Regions from separate parts of the Methylophilus sp. UBA6697 genome, predicted to be linked through region 3. Evidence: predicted binding sites of a transcription regulator. Region 3 holds the regulator's gene; each other region holds the start of a gene.
What was found. Region 3 encodes FliA, which starts transcription of late flagellar genes. Its sites were predicted from a motif close to CTAAAGTTNNCNNAAANNNTGCCGATANNA; they were not measured.

Region 1: the regulator FliA is predicted to act here: its motif matches at 2,392-2,421, upstream of flgM (flagellar biosynthesis anti-sigma factor FlgM).
Region 2: the regulator FliA is predicted to act here: its motif matches at 2,231-2,260, upstream of B3355_RS04590 (flagellin).

The regions. Positions count from the first base shown of each region.
Region 1 covers NZ_DKJH01000015.1:10,016-14,296, forward strand. Annotated here, with positions in the region: gene B3355_RS04415 (ATP-binding cassette domain-containing protein) at 1-1,450, shown strand, start outside; gene B3355_RS04420 (flagella synthesis protein FlgN) at 1,525-2,001, opposite strand; gene flgM (flagellar biosynthesis anti-sigma factor FlgM) at 2,007-2,324, opposite strand; gene flgA (flagellar basal body P-ring formation chaperone FlgA) at 2,509-3,243, opposite strand; gene flgB (flagellar basal body rod protein FlgB) at 3,509-3,940, shown strand; gene flgC (flagellar basal body rod protein FlgC) at 3,957-4,281, shown strand, end outside.
Region 2 covers NZ_DKJH01000015.1:39,064-43,344, forward strand. Annotated here, with positions in the region: gene fliD (flagellar filament capping protein FliD) at 1-872, opposite strand, end outside; gene B3355_RS04585 (flagellar protein FlaG) at 906-1,250, opposite strand; gene B3355_RS04590 (flagellin) at 1,323-2,120, opposite strand; gene aepX (phosphoenolpyruvate mutase) at 2,612-3,910, shown strand; gene aepY (phosphonopyruvate decarboxylase) at 3,938-4,281, shown strand, end outside.
Region 3 covers NZ_DKJH01000016.1:17,384-21,664, reverse strand. Annotated here, with positions in the region: gene B3355_RS04890 (flagellar motor protein MotB) at 1-909, opposite strand; gene B3355_RS04895 (putative bifunctional diguanylate cyclase/phosphodiesterase) at 1-4, shown strand, start outside; gene B3355_RS04885 (flagellar motor protein) at 909-1,661, opposite strand; gene B3355_RS04880 (RNA polymerase sigma factor FliA) at 1,661-2,395, opposite strand; gene B3355_RS04875 (MinD/ParA family ATP-binding protein) at 2,414-3,208, opposite strand; gene flhF (flagellar biosynthesis protein FlhF) at 3,201-4,281, opposite strand, start outside.

The DNA of each region.
Region 1 (4,281 bases), on a different contig from region 3:
ACTTTCTGGTGGCTGGCGTAAACGCGTTGCGCTTGGGCGGGCGCTGGTGGCAGAGCCTGAAGTACTATTGCTGGATGAGCCGACCAACCATCTGGATCTGGAAGCGATCGAGTGGCTGGAAGATTTGTTACTGGGATTTAATGGCAGCGTGTTGTTTATTACCCACGACCGTCGCTTTTTAGACAAATTGGCCACACGCATTACCGAACTTGACCGTGGCAATCTGACAGACTTTGTTGGCAACTTTTCACAATATCAAATTAAAAAAGAAGAGTTACTCGCCGTTGAAGAAACGCATGCGGCTAAGTTCGATAAATTTTTGGCACAGGAAGAAGTCTGGATCCGCCAAGGGATTAAAGCACGCCGTACACGTAATGAAGGGCGCGTAAGAAGACTGGAAGCGCTACGTTTAGACCGTGCAGCCAGACGTGAGCGCCAGGGCGATGTCAAACTCAACCTGGATGCTGGCGAACGTAGTGGGAAACTAGTGGCAGAGCTTGATCAGGTCTATAAGTCCTATGGTGACAAAACCTTAATCAAAGGCTTCAGTACCCGTATTTTGCGTGGCGATAAAATCGGTTTATTAGGACCAAACGGGATTGGAAAATCTACGCTATTGAAACTTATTTTAGGGGACATTGAAGCAGATAGTGGTGACATTCAGCGCGGCACAAAAATCAATGTTGCTTATTTTGACCAGATGCGTGAGCAGTTAGATGAAGAGGCCACCTTGGCCGATACCATTAGCCCAGGTTCAGACTTTGTTGAAATCGGCAATGAGCGTAAACATGTGATCAGTTACCTGGAAGACTTCCTGTTTCCGCCACAACGCTCACGCTCACCAGTGAAATCACTTTCTGGTGGTGAACGCAACCGTTTACTGTTGGCACGCCTGTTTGCACGCCCTGCCAACGTCCTGGTGCTGGATGAGCCGACCAATGACCTGGATATTGATACGCTGGAGTTATTGGAGACGCTATTACAGGATTATTCAGGGACCCTTTTCCTCGTCAGCCACGATCGGGCTTTTCTGGAAAACACCGTCACTCAGGTGATTGCGTTTGAAGGCCAAGGCAAATTAACCGAATTCGGTGGTGGTTACGATGACTGGTTAAGATTTAGCCAGGATCGCAGCAGCAAACCAACTTCTACGCCAAAAGTATCTGCTGTCGCTTCAGCATCAAATACACCCGCGCCTATAGTCACCACCCAAACGGTCACTCCCCGAAAAACGTTGAGCTTCAAGGAACAGCGTGAGCTGGAAGCATTACCCGCAGAAATTGAACAACTGGAGCAAGAGCAAGCCGAGATCCAGGCGCAATTTGCGCAAGGTGATATTTATAAACAGGCGCCTGATCGAGTGAAGCTGCTACAGGACAGGCTAAGCGAAATTGAGCTACTGGTCATGCAGAAGCTCACGCGCTGGGAAACGCTAGAAAGTTTGATGTAAGGCCATTTGCTAGCGTTAAAAGCACAACAGCCGAAGAGATGCTCTTCGGCTGTTTTTTATCGTGTGAACAGTGTCTAGACTGAAAAGCCGCTACGACTGTTGTTTGCCCGGTGGGCTTGACCATTTTTGCCATAAAACTGTGGTGCAGAACTCTTACCGTTCAATGCATCCAGCTTTTCCTGATTGCGCAAAAAGTGCTTGTTAATCAGGATACCGTTCAAGCGATTTAATTCTTTTGCCTGTGTCAGCTCTTGCTGAAAAGTGACCCACGCACTATCTAACAATTGGCTGGATTGCTTTTGTAACCAGACCGACATGCCCTGCTCATTCGGCTCAAAGCCTGCTGCGGCCAGCGCGTCATAGCGTGAGTTGGCTGCGGCACCTAATGCTTGTAGCAGCTCAACCCGCTTGTCTACCATGCGTTCAATCACGTCCAGGTCAGCAGTGACCAGGGCCGACTGCTCAGACTGCAAATCACTCAATAACTCTGATACCAGCGCGGCGTCTTTCTCAAACGTCACTGGAGAAGATAAATGATTTGCAGTAGTCATATTTGTCAGCCTTTATTCGGTTGTATCAAGTCTTTAACAGTTTGCAACAAGCCATCAGCCACTTTGGCGGTATCCACCGAAAAATCGCCACGCGCAATGGCGGCTTTGATTTCTTCGACTTTATTGGTGTCAAACACCTCACCAGAGGCCAATCCAGCTTCTAATGACTGCAACTGCACGGAGGCAGAAGATAAAGTCACATTGTCTGAAGAGGCAGTGGATGTGCTCGCTGCTTTCTCGCTGCTTTTATTCGCAGTCCCTTTTTCCAATGTCGGCTTGTCTACGCCAACACCCATTTTTTTAATCGAATCTGAAATGTTCATGCCGTACCTCTTCTGATTTTGAATTGTTTCAGGGCTTATCAAAGTCAAAACCCTCATTCGTTAACAGTACTATCGGCATAGTTTAAGCGAACTTTAGTGCTTAATACACTTTTTATCGCATGTTTATAATTTTCAGACATTTTTCAATTAAGCTATTTTTTAATTAAAAGGGTTGTCCATCTGACTAAAAGCGCACGTCCACCTTACCGGAAGACTGCGCGACGCCTTTTACAATCTGGCCACTGCTGACTTTCACATCAACCACCTGGCCAACATTTGCGGTTTGCATGGCAGTGCCATCAGCCGAGATCACAAAGCCATCACCACGACTATTTAACTGTACAGTTTGCCCTTGCATAATCACTGGCACCGACTTGAGCAATTCAGGTCTTAACACCGTGCCCAATGGCAAATTTAATGCTGCCTGTTTACCAGCCAACATAGACAAGTCAGTAATAATGCCTGCTGGCAACTTGCTTAAATCACCAGACTGCATGACCACGTCTGTGGGTTGCACTGGTGAACCCTGGCCAACCGGCAAACCGGTGACTGCATATTCTCCCCATACCTGCACATCGGCCTGAACATAAAGTGTCCATGGCTTAGTCTCAGATTGCAGGCAACGCACGCCAATATGGGTTTTGCCCCACAAACGGGCGCCTTGTACCGTAAAGCCTTCCATCAATGCACACTCTGCAATACGGATGCGGCTGTCCAGCGGTTGAATCTCGATATTGACTTTGCCCGGATAGCCTTGTGTCTGGCTTTGTACATACTGCATCACTGTTTGATACAGGCGGCTGTGCATGTCATTACCTGCAGAGGCTGCGCCGACCGCATGCTGATTCGCAATCACAGCACGGTCTGCCGCATACGCAGACTCGCTCATCAGCCATAACAGGCTAACAATAAGCATCATCACAATCTGGGGCTGGTGTTGTTTCATGTGCCCTATTCTACGCATCACGGGCAAGTTTAATCCCGGAATTAAAGGGGATTTCCCCCGTTTAATTGCAGAATCATTGCACAGGCCGCGGCGTACACTAGGCATAGCTAGTAAAAGTCATATGCGTGAAAGCAGACCTGCTTATTCGGGTTAACGGTCGCAGAGGACAAAACTTTAGAGGTTCGAAAGCAACAGGTTTCGAACAGGGCTGGAGAAACAGCCAGGAAAGGATAAAACGATGATAAACAAACTGGACGCCGCACTGAATTTCCATCAGACGGCATTGCGCGTGCGCAATGAACGTCAAGAGCTGTTGGCATCGAATATTGCCAATGCAGATACACCGCAATATAAAGCGCGTGACATCGACTTTCAGTCTGCCATGAAGGCAGCGCTGCAACCGAATGCTTCTGCCGGCACCACAACAAGCAATGGCGCATTGCAACAAACCAATGCTGGCCATATGAATGGCACGGGTGGCAGCGGCTATGTCAGCGCAGGCGACCCGCTGTTCCGCGCGGTGGTGCAAGGCTCTGCTGACGGCAACACCGTCGATATGGATGTGGAGCGTAATGCTTATGTCGATAACGGCATCCGTTATGAGGCCAGCCTGACCATGATAGGCGGCCAGATTAAAAAAATGCTGTCCGCAATTAACGGCCAGCAATAATTAAAGGAGGTCTGTCATGTCTCTGTTTAACGTATTCAAAATTTCCGGCTCAGCCATGAGTGCGCAATCCATGCGCCTGAACACGGTGGCCAGCAACCTCGCCAACGCCGACAGCGTGGTGAGCTCCGATGGCAAGCCCTACCAGTCTAAACAAGTGGTGTTTAAGGCAGTTCAGGATGCAGCCAACCAGAGCAGCACGGTTGAAGTGGATCGTGTCATTGAAGATAACAAGCCAGGCAAAATGGTCTACGACCCCAAACACCCGATGGCAAATGCCGATGGCTACATCACCATGCCTAATGTCAACGTGACTGAGGAAATGGTGAACATGATTTCAGCCT
Region 2 (4,281 bases), on a different contig from region 3:
TGTATCGTATCGGTATCGGTGCTGACACTTAGCGTATTGCTGGCCGAAGTGACCGACTTCAACGTCAGCGTCACCCCCTGGATTACATCAGACACCGTATTGCTGGATTTACTGATGCTCATGCCATCCACGGTCAGCAAGGCATTCTTCGCCGCCGTCATTTGCGTCATATTATTGCTGCTGGCCAAGGGATCGTAGGCTAATGCAGACAGCCCGCCAGTATCCGTATTGTTACCATCATCATCTGCCACCGATATTTTGAGGCTATTCACCTCGCCGGTGTCTTTAGACGTAATCACCAGGCGATTACCGGTCCCATCATTGACAATAGAAGCCGAGACAGACGCATTTTTTGCATTGATCGCATCACGGATACCTGCCAGCGTATTGTTGCTGCTGGTGATATCGATGGTGATATCGGACTTATCACCATTGGCTGTAAATGAAGCAGGCGTCGCGCCAGCTGCTGCCGTATAGGTACCAAAAGAGATCGTAATTTTGCCGGTGCCGACGATGTCGGTGGCACTGCTGTAAGCCGAAGTGGCAAGTTTTTGTGAAGTCGCCAGCTGGCTGACCGTCACATTGTAGTTACCGAGAACGGCTGTGCCATTCGCAGTTGCGCTGATACTGGTGCTGTCACTGGCGGTGACGGCTTGCGCATTAAACTTGGCTGCGGTAGCCAGTTTATCAACGGCCGTTTGAAAAGTGCTTAAGCCGCTTTTCAGCGTGCTGTACGCGGAGAGCTTGGTATTGTAAGACGATATTTTGGTTTTAATATCGGTAATGGGTTGCTGTTCCGCCTGCATCTGCGCCGTGACTAATGAGTCAATAGGCAGGCCAGATGCGCCAGTAGAGGATACAATCGATGCCATTTCTTAATCTCCCAACCGAATTAAAACGCAATATCAGGCTGTCTGTCGTACCACCAGCCCGCGTAATTTATCCAGCGTTTTACTGATGGCCAACACTTCCTCATTGGGGATTTGGCGTAATACCTTTTGTGTTTCGGTATCCACCACTTTCACAATGATGCGGTCGCTGTCATCATCGATAGAAAACTCTATCGTTTGTAACGCTGGTGCTACATACTCATTTAACTTTTTGACTGCACCGCTAATCGCAGCTTTGTCATTCACATCGGCCGTCACTTTATCCGCAGCTGATTCAGCATATTTCACCAGTTTCAAACTACTGGCTGCCTGTACACCCTGCAAACTGCCACCTACACCATTTATAGATGAGTCACTCATGATGTTGCTCCTTTTACCTAGGCCAAATCCACAGGGTCTAGGCCTGTGGATTTAGCGTTACCGTGTGATGTATTAACCTCTCAGCAATGTCATCACTTGGTTAGGCAACTGGTTCGCTTGAGCCAGCATCGCAGTACCAGCTTGTTGCAGAATCTGTGCACGTGTCATCTTGGCTGTTTCTGAAGCGAAGTCAGCATCAGTGATACGTGACTTGGCAGCAGACATGTTCTCAGACGCTACGCCCAGGTTGCTTACTACTGAAGCAAAACGGTTTTGGTAAGCACCCAATGTCGCACGGCTAGTGTTTACAGCAGTCAATTGTGCGTCAATCGCAGTAATCGCATCTGATGCAGCATCTGCTGAAGACAGGGAACCAGACAGAGAAGCCGCTGAAACAGAAGACACGCTAATGGTATCGCCACTGTCTGCACCAATCTGGAAGTTGTAACCTGCACCGAATGCTGCCTGGCCGTTAAACTTGGTCGCTGTACTCAAGCGAGTCAATTCTGACTTCAGTTGAGAAAATTCTGTATCCAGGTTTGCACGGTCACCAGAGCTGTAGGAACCGTTGGCTGCCTGTACAGCCAGTTCACGCATACGTTGTAATGAGTCAGTTGCGCTGCTCAAACCACCTTCTGCAGTTTGCAGGAAAGAGATCGCATCGTTAGCGTTACGTGTTGCAACATCCATACCGCGAACTTGTGAGTCCATACGTGTTGCAATCGCCATACCAGCCGCATCATCTTTAGCGCTGTTAATACGCAGACCAGAAGACAAGCGTTGAATAGAAGTATTCAGGCTGCTTTGTGAAGCGTTTAAGTTACGTTGTGCATTCAAGGATGCCAAGTTGGTGTTAATTACTGAAGCCATGTTAAATCTCCTTTAGAGTCGTATACCCAGTTAAGTGTCAAATCGTCATGTTACTTTCAACGTTGATCGCTATTTACCACTTAATGTTTGCTATCTAGCGTTGTTAGTTGTGTTATCGACCGCTTGCGAAATTTCTTTAATACTTCTTGCAAATTTCTTTTTTCGATCAATCATGCACTTGAAACTATTTACGACCCCTCCACCAAAATCTTTAGCCTTCTATCAAGAACTGCACAAAATTGTTTATACCAATCTATTTTATAAAAAGATGTGCCGTGACCATTAACCGAGCTAAATAGAGAATCTGTCTTAATTCTGCTTTTAAAGCACAGCTGTTTTCCACCCCTTCCATGACCGCTGTATCACACAAGATATAAGGCCGGTTTTCCGCGTTTATCTGCAAATCATTCTTAGGCATTGCCAACGATAATCAGGCTATCCAATTCGCATACCTTATATAAGGTATCCAAAAGACTACGAAGGAGTTTTGCATGGCATCCGTTTATGTAGGTATGACCGTAGACATTCTGCACCATGGCCATATCAATATTATTGAGCAGGCCAGAAAGTACGGCGACGTCACCATCGGCCTGTTATCAGACGCAGCGGTTGCAGACCATAAACGCCTGCCCTATCTGACGTATGAGCAACGCAAACAGATCGTCGAGAATATTCGCGGCGTGGTCAATGTGGTGCCGCAAGAAGAATGGGACTATGCGCCCAACCTGCTCAAATACAAACCAGACATCATGGTGCATGGCGACGACTGGCTGGAAGGCCCGCTGGTGCCCTACCGTGACCGTGCACGTGCCGCATTGGCCGAGTATGGCGGCCACCTGATCGAGATTCCTTATACACGTGGCGTGTCTTCGAATGAAATGCTCGGCCAGATCCAGGCCCTGGGTACCACGCCGGATATCCGCCGCCGTACCTTGAAGAGATTGCTGACGGTGAAACCGATTTCACGTTTTATTGAGGCGCATAATCCGATCTCCGCCCTCATTGCCGAACATGTGACGGCGCAACGTAATGGCAAAACCTGCCAGTTCGACGGTTTCTGGTCTAGCTCACTGACCGACTCTACCGCCCGCGGCAAACCCGATATTGAAGCGGTTGAGATCAACAGCCGCCTGTCTAATATTAATGACATCTTTGATGTCACCACCAAACCTTTAATTATGGATGCCGACACCGGCGGCAAACTGGAGCACTTTGAACTCAATGTGCGCAGCATGGAACGCCTGGGTATTTCCGCCACCATTATTGAAGACAAAATTGGTTTAAAAAAGAATTCCTTATTTGGCAATGAAGTGCCGCAATTGCAGGACGAGATTGAGCCTTTCTGCGAAAAAATCATGGCAGGCCGCGCCGCACGTGTGAGTGATGACTTTATGGTGATTGCGCGTATTGAAAGCCTGATCCTAGAAAAAGGCATTGCTGATGCAGTTAAACGCGCACAAGCTTACGTAGGCGCGGGCGTCGATGGCATCATGATCCACAGCCGCCAGAAAGCACCGGACGAAGTGTTTGAGTTTGCCAAAATTTTCAAATCCGAATTCCCAACCATTCCCTTAGTCTGCGTCCCCACCAGTTACAACAAAGTGACTGAGGAAGAACTGGCCGCACACGGCTTTAACCTGGTGATTTATGCCAACCATATGATGCGTGCCGCCTATCCGGCCATGCAGAATGCCGCTATGGAAATCCTCAAAAATGGCAGGACCGCAGAAATCGAAGCCAGCCTGATGTCGATTAACGATGTGCTGGAACTGATTCCAGGCACTAAATAACCGTAACCAGATAAGCGGAGTATTCTGATGATACATGCCGAGGATTTTTTAAACGCCTTGCAAAGCGAACAAGTACAGTTTTTTGCTGGCGTGCCCGACTCACTACTCAAAGAATTGTGTGCCTGCTTTTCAGACACCCTGGCTACCGGCCAGCATGTGATTGCCGCCAATGAAGGTGGTGCGATTGGTTTGGCCATTGGCCACTACCTGGCAAGCAACCAACCGGCGCTGGTCTATATGCAAAATTCCGGCCTGGGCAATGTGGTGAACCCGATTGCGTCATTGGCAGATCCGCAGGTGTATGGCATTCCTATGTTATTGGTCATTGGCTGGCGCGGAGAGCTGAATGCGCATGGCGAACAGATCCATGA
Region 3 (4,281 bases):
TTAGCGGATCGATGGTGTTGCTGCGCTGGTTGTCTCTTGGCTTGTTTCTTGTGCCGGTGCTGAACTAGATGCGGCGTCTGTTGACGGCGATGTGGCATCCACTGCACCAGCCTGTATTTCTTGCCTGTTAGCCACATTGCTGGTTTGCTGGGCACTGCTTTCAGCCGTTAAAATTCGGATAGTCATGCGCGTATTCATTGCTTGTGCCAGCGCATTGTCACTGCTCGACACAGGCTTGGTCTCTGCCATGCCGATGGCGGTCAGTTGTTTACTGGCAATGCCTTGCGCTACCAGGCTGGCGGTGATATGCGCTGCTTGTGCTGCCGTTAATTCCCAACGCTTGGTTTCTGCATCTGCCTGACCACTAAACAGTTGTTTATCGCTATGGCCTTCGACCTGTATGGTGCGGTATTCGTTTTTTAGCTGCGCACTCAGTGCATTCAAGATCGCTGGTGCTTGTGCGCTATAGCTCGTCTGATTGTTGTTAAACAGCAGGTTGCTTTGAATATCAACCTCAATCCCGAGTTCAGACTGGTACACCGTGATCAGTTTCTGTTCTATCCATGGCGTGAGTGCATTCGCCACTTGCTGGCCGATCGCACGTACCTTTTCCTGGTCGCGCAGCTTTTTCTCTTGATATAAATAGCTTAATGGCAAGGGCTTGAGCACGGAGCTCTGGTTCTGCAACGTGGCTTGTGTCTGGGCTTCAGGTGCATCCGTTTGCCCCGGTTTGCCTTGAAACGCAGTGACCACGGCACTGGAGAGTGCGCGGTATTTATTCAGGTTGATGGTCGAGGTCGCGTACATCACCACAAAAAAGGCAAATAGCAGGGTGATAAAGTCGGCGTAAGAAATCAGCCAGCGTTCGTGGCTTTCATCATCCTCATCCAGCTTCTGGCGTCTGTACATCAGGACTCCCGCAGGTGCAGGTAGGACTCAAGGCGCTCAGTGACCAGTTTAGGGTTATCCCCGCGGGCAATCGACACCCAGGCATTGAGCAACATCTCACGTCTGGACATTTCGTGCTGGACATGGCCTTTTAATTTATTTGAAATCGGCAAAAATACCAGGTTAGCCAATGCCACACCATAAATGGTGGCCACAAAGGCAACCGCAATGCCACTACCGATTTTGGCCGGGTCAGACAGGTTTTCCATGACGTGAATCAGGCCCAGTACAGCGCCCAGAATACCAACTGTTGGCGCATAACCGCCAGCAGCCGACCAGATTTTGACGGCTTCGCGTTCCTGTAATTCATAGTAGTACATATCAATGGCACACACTTCGCGAATACGGTCAGCGGGCGTACCGTCAACCAGCAATTGCAAGCCTTTGCGTACGAAAGGATCTTGCTCGCGCTTGATATAACTTTCCAGCGACAACACGCTTTCCTTGCGCGCCTGCAAGCTCCATTGATTGATTTTAATGGCGAGTTTTTTTCTATCGTCCTGTGGGTGCACAAACACCAGGCGTAGCATGCGCATGCCTTTGATGAATTGCTTGAATTCGGTTTGCAGTAACACCGCGCCAGTCGTGCCGAGAATGACGACGACAAACGCTGCAGGCTGCATCAGCGAGTTAAGGTGACCGCCGTCGATGACTTGACCAACTACCAGTCCGGCGAGGGCGATGACCAGCCCGGCGATACTGCCCCAGTCCATCAGGCCACTCCGGTCCAGGATTTATCGCGCATAGACGCACGCAAGCGCGCCACTGCCTGGCTATGCAACTGGCAGACGCGTGATTCTGAAACGCTCATAATGGCGCCGATCTCTTTCAGGTTGAGCTCTTGCTCGTAATACAAGCCCATGAGCATTTTTTCGCGCTCGGGCAAGTGGTCGATCGAGTCGATCAATGCCTCGCGGAAATCACTCTCCAGCAATGATTTGACAGGGTCACTGGTATCGTCATCGACATAACGGTCAAGAAAGTGCTCGCCGCCATCGTCGTCCTGAAAATCTTCGTAGTAAATCAGCTGGTGGCCCTGGCAATCACTCAAGACATCATAGTAGTCATCCAGCGTGAAGTTCATATGCTTGGCAATTTCGGACTCAGTTGGCGGACGGCCAAACTTTTGTTCCAGTTGCTGTACGGCGACTTCGATATCGCGCATATTTTTGCGAATGCCGCGTGGCAGCCAGTCAGCGCCGCGTAACTCATCCAGCATGGCACCGCGCACGCGCTGTGACGCATAGGTTTCAAATTGTGCGCCGTGATTATCTTCGTAACGCTGAATCGCATCCATCAGGCCGATCATGCCAGCTTGCACCAAGTCATCGAGCTCGACGCAGGAGGGCAGCTTGGCTTTTAACTGATAAGCCATTTTTTTGACCAAGCCGCTATGCTGTTTCAGCATTTGATCTGTATTTTGAGTCTTGCCTTTAGCGGTATACATGTTTTTCCTCTTTTTACTTTAGGCAACAGCCAGCGATGGCGTGGTGATCCGTTGTTTTTCGAGACGATGTGCCACTGATTTAAACGCCAATGCGGTCTGTCCAGCCTTGGCGACCTCTGTCTTGGCATTGCCTGTTTTTTTCTGCGCGGCACCCGCTGGCTCTTCTAGCGGCATCGCGCCGATAAAGTCCAGGGTGACGCCCAGAAACTGTTTGCATACCTGGTTCAAACGCATAAAGTATTGTTGACCCTGATCATGATTGGCCCCTGTGACAACCACACCCAAAGGAATCTGGCCATGTTGCTGGCTGATATGCTTGATCGTCGTATAGGCGGCTTTAATGGCCGCTTCAGATCTGTCCATTTGAATCACCAGTTCATGCTCGGCAATCAATGGCATCATCAAGCTGTGGTCTTGTGTATCCAGCTGTGCTTCTATCATGACGGTATCGTAATCGTACGAAAGTTGTTTCACTATACCGTCCAGCTGCACTTTTAAATCTTGAGATAAAGGCGAGGTTAACAGGTCATTTTCAGCCAAACAGGTCAGGTCATAACCTTGCGGATGTTTGAGAATGGCGCGTTTGAGTGCACTGTTGTGCGTCACAATCGACTCTAATGAGTGCGCGAGCGCTGGCTGGCGGTTCGCGTGTATCAACAGCAAGCGTTGCTCAGGGGCAAGCATGCCCAGTGCCAGATTGCGCATCCATGGCGTGGCAGGCTGGCCATTGGCGCCGATCACACTGATAATCCGTGCCGACGTCTTGGCCATAATGCGGCGCAAACCATCCGCCTGGTCGCGGTAATTAAACATGTTGCTGCTCCTGGCCAGCCGTTTGCATCATGCTGGAAATTACCAGCGGCAACTCTTCGTCCAGGTACTGGTAAGGCAAACTGGCCTGATGCGGCGTCAGCACGCGTTCGATCAGTGCTGGTTTGTCGGCCACTTCAATATCTTCAGGCACGCGTTGGCCACTGGTGGTGTAGAACAAACGCATGCGTTCGCGGATCAATACATCCAGCACGTTGCCAATCGCTGCGGCTTCGTCCAGCTTGGTGACGATACAACCAGCGATATCATGTTTTTTGTAGCTACGCATCACATCGGTCAGCGTGTCACCGGTAGAGGTGGCATTCAGGCACAACAATTTCTGAATTGGGCTATCGGCTCGGCTCAGCATGGAAAGCTGCTCAGTCACGGCTTGATCACGCTGGCTGACGCCTACCGTGTCTACCAGGATCATATGTTTGTTTTTCAACTCATTCAGTGCAATTTTCAGGTCTTCTTCGTCTTTGACGGCATGTACCATCACGCCCAGGATCTTGCCGTAGATACGCAGTTGTTCGTAACCACCGATACGGTAGCTGTCGGTGGTGATCAGGCCCAGGTTCTGGGTGCCGTGTTTCATCACATAACGTGCGGCCAGTTTGGCCGTGGTGGTGGTTTTACCAACACCTGTCGGGCCAACCAGGGCGTAGATGCCGCCACGGTCCAGCAATGCATCCTCGTCGTCCAGTGTATGCAGGTTACGGCTAATCACTTCTTTGGCCCACATTGGTGCTTTGTTGACATCAATGTGTTGTGGCATTTTTTCAGCAATCTGGCGTGACAGTGAGGCGCTGAAGTTGGCAGAGAGCAGGGTGCTCAGCACTTTGGACTTGGCCGGGCTGTGTTGCAAGTGATGCTGCCAGGTCATCGCGCTCATCTGGGTTTCAAAATGGCTACGCATCTGACGCATTTCCTGCATCATGCCCATCATTTTGTCTTCCAGTGTTTGCGTCGCCACCTGATAAGCCTGTTCTTGTTGCTCGCTATGCAGTTTCAGCATATCCATGATGGCACCTTCATTGGCGGCGGGCTCTTCAGCCACTGGCGTGTTGTTTTGC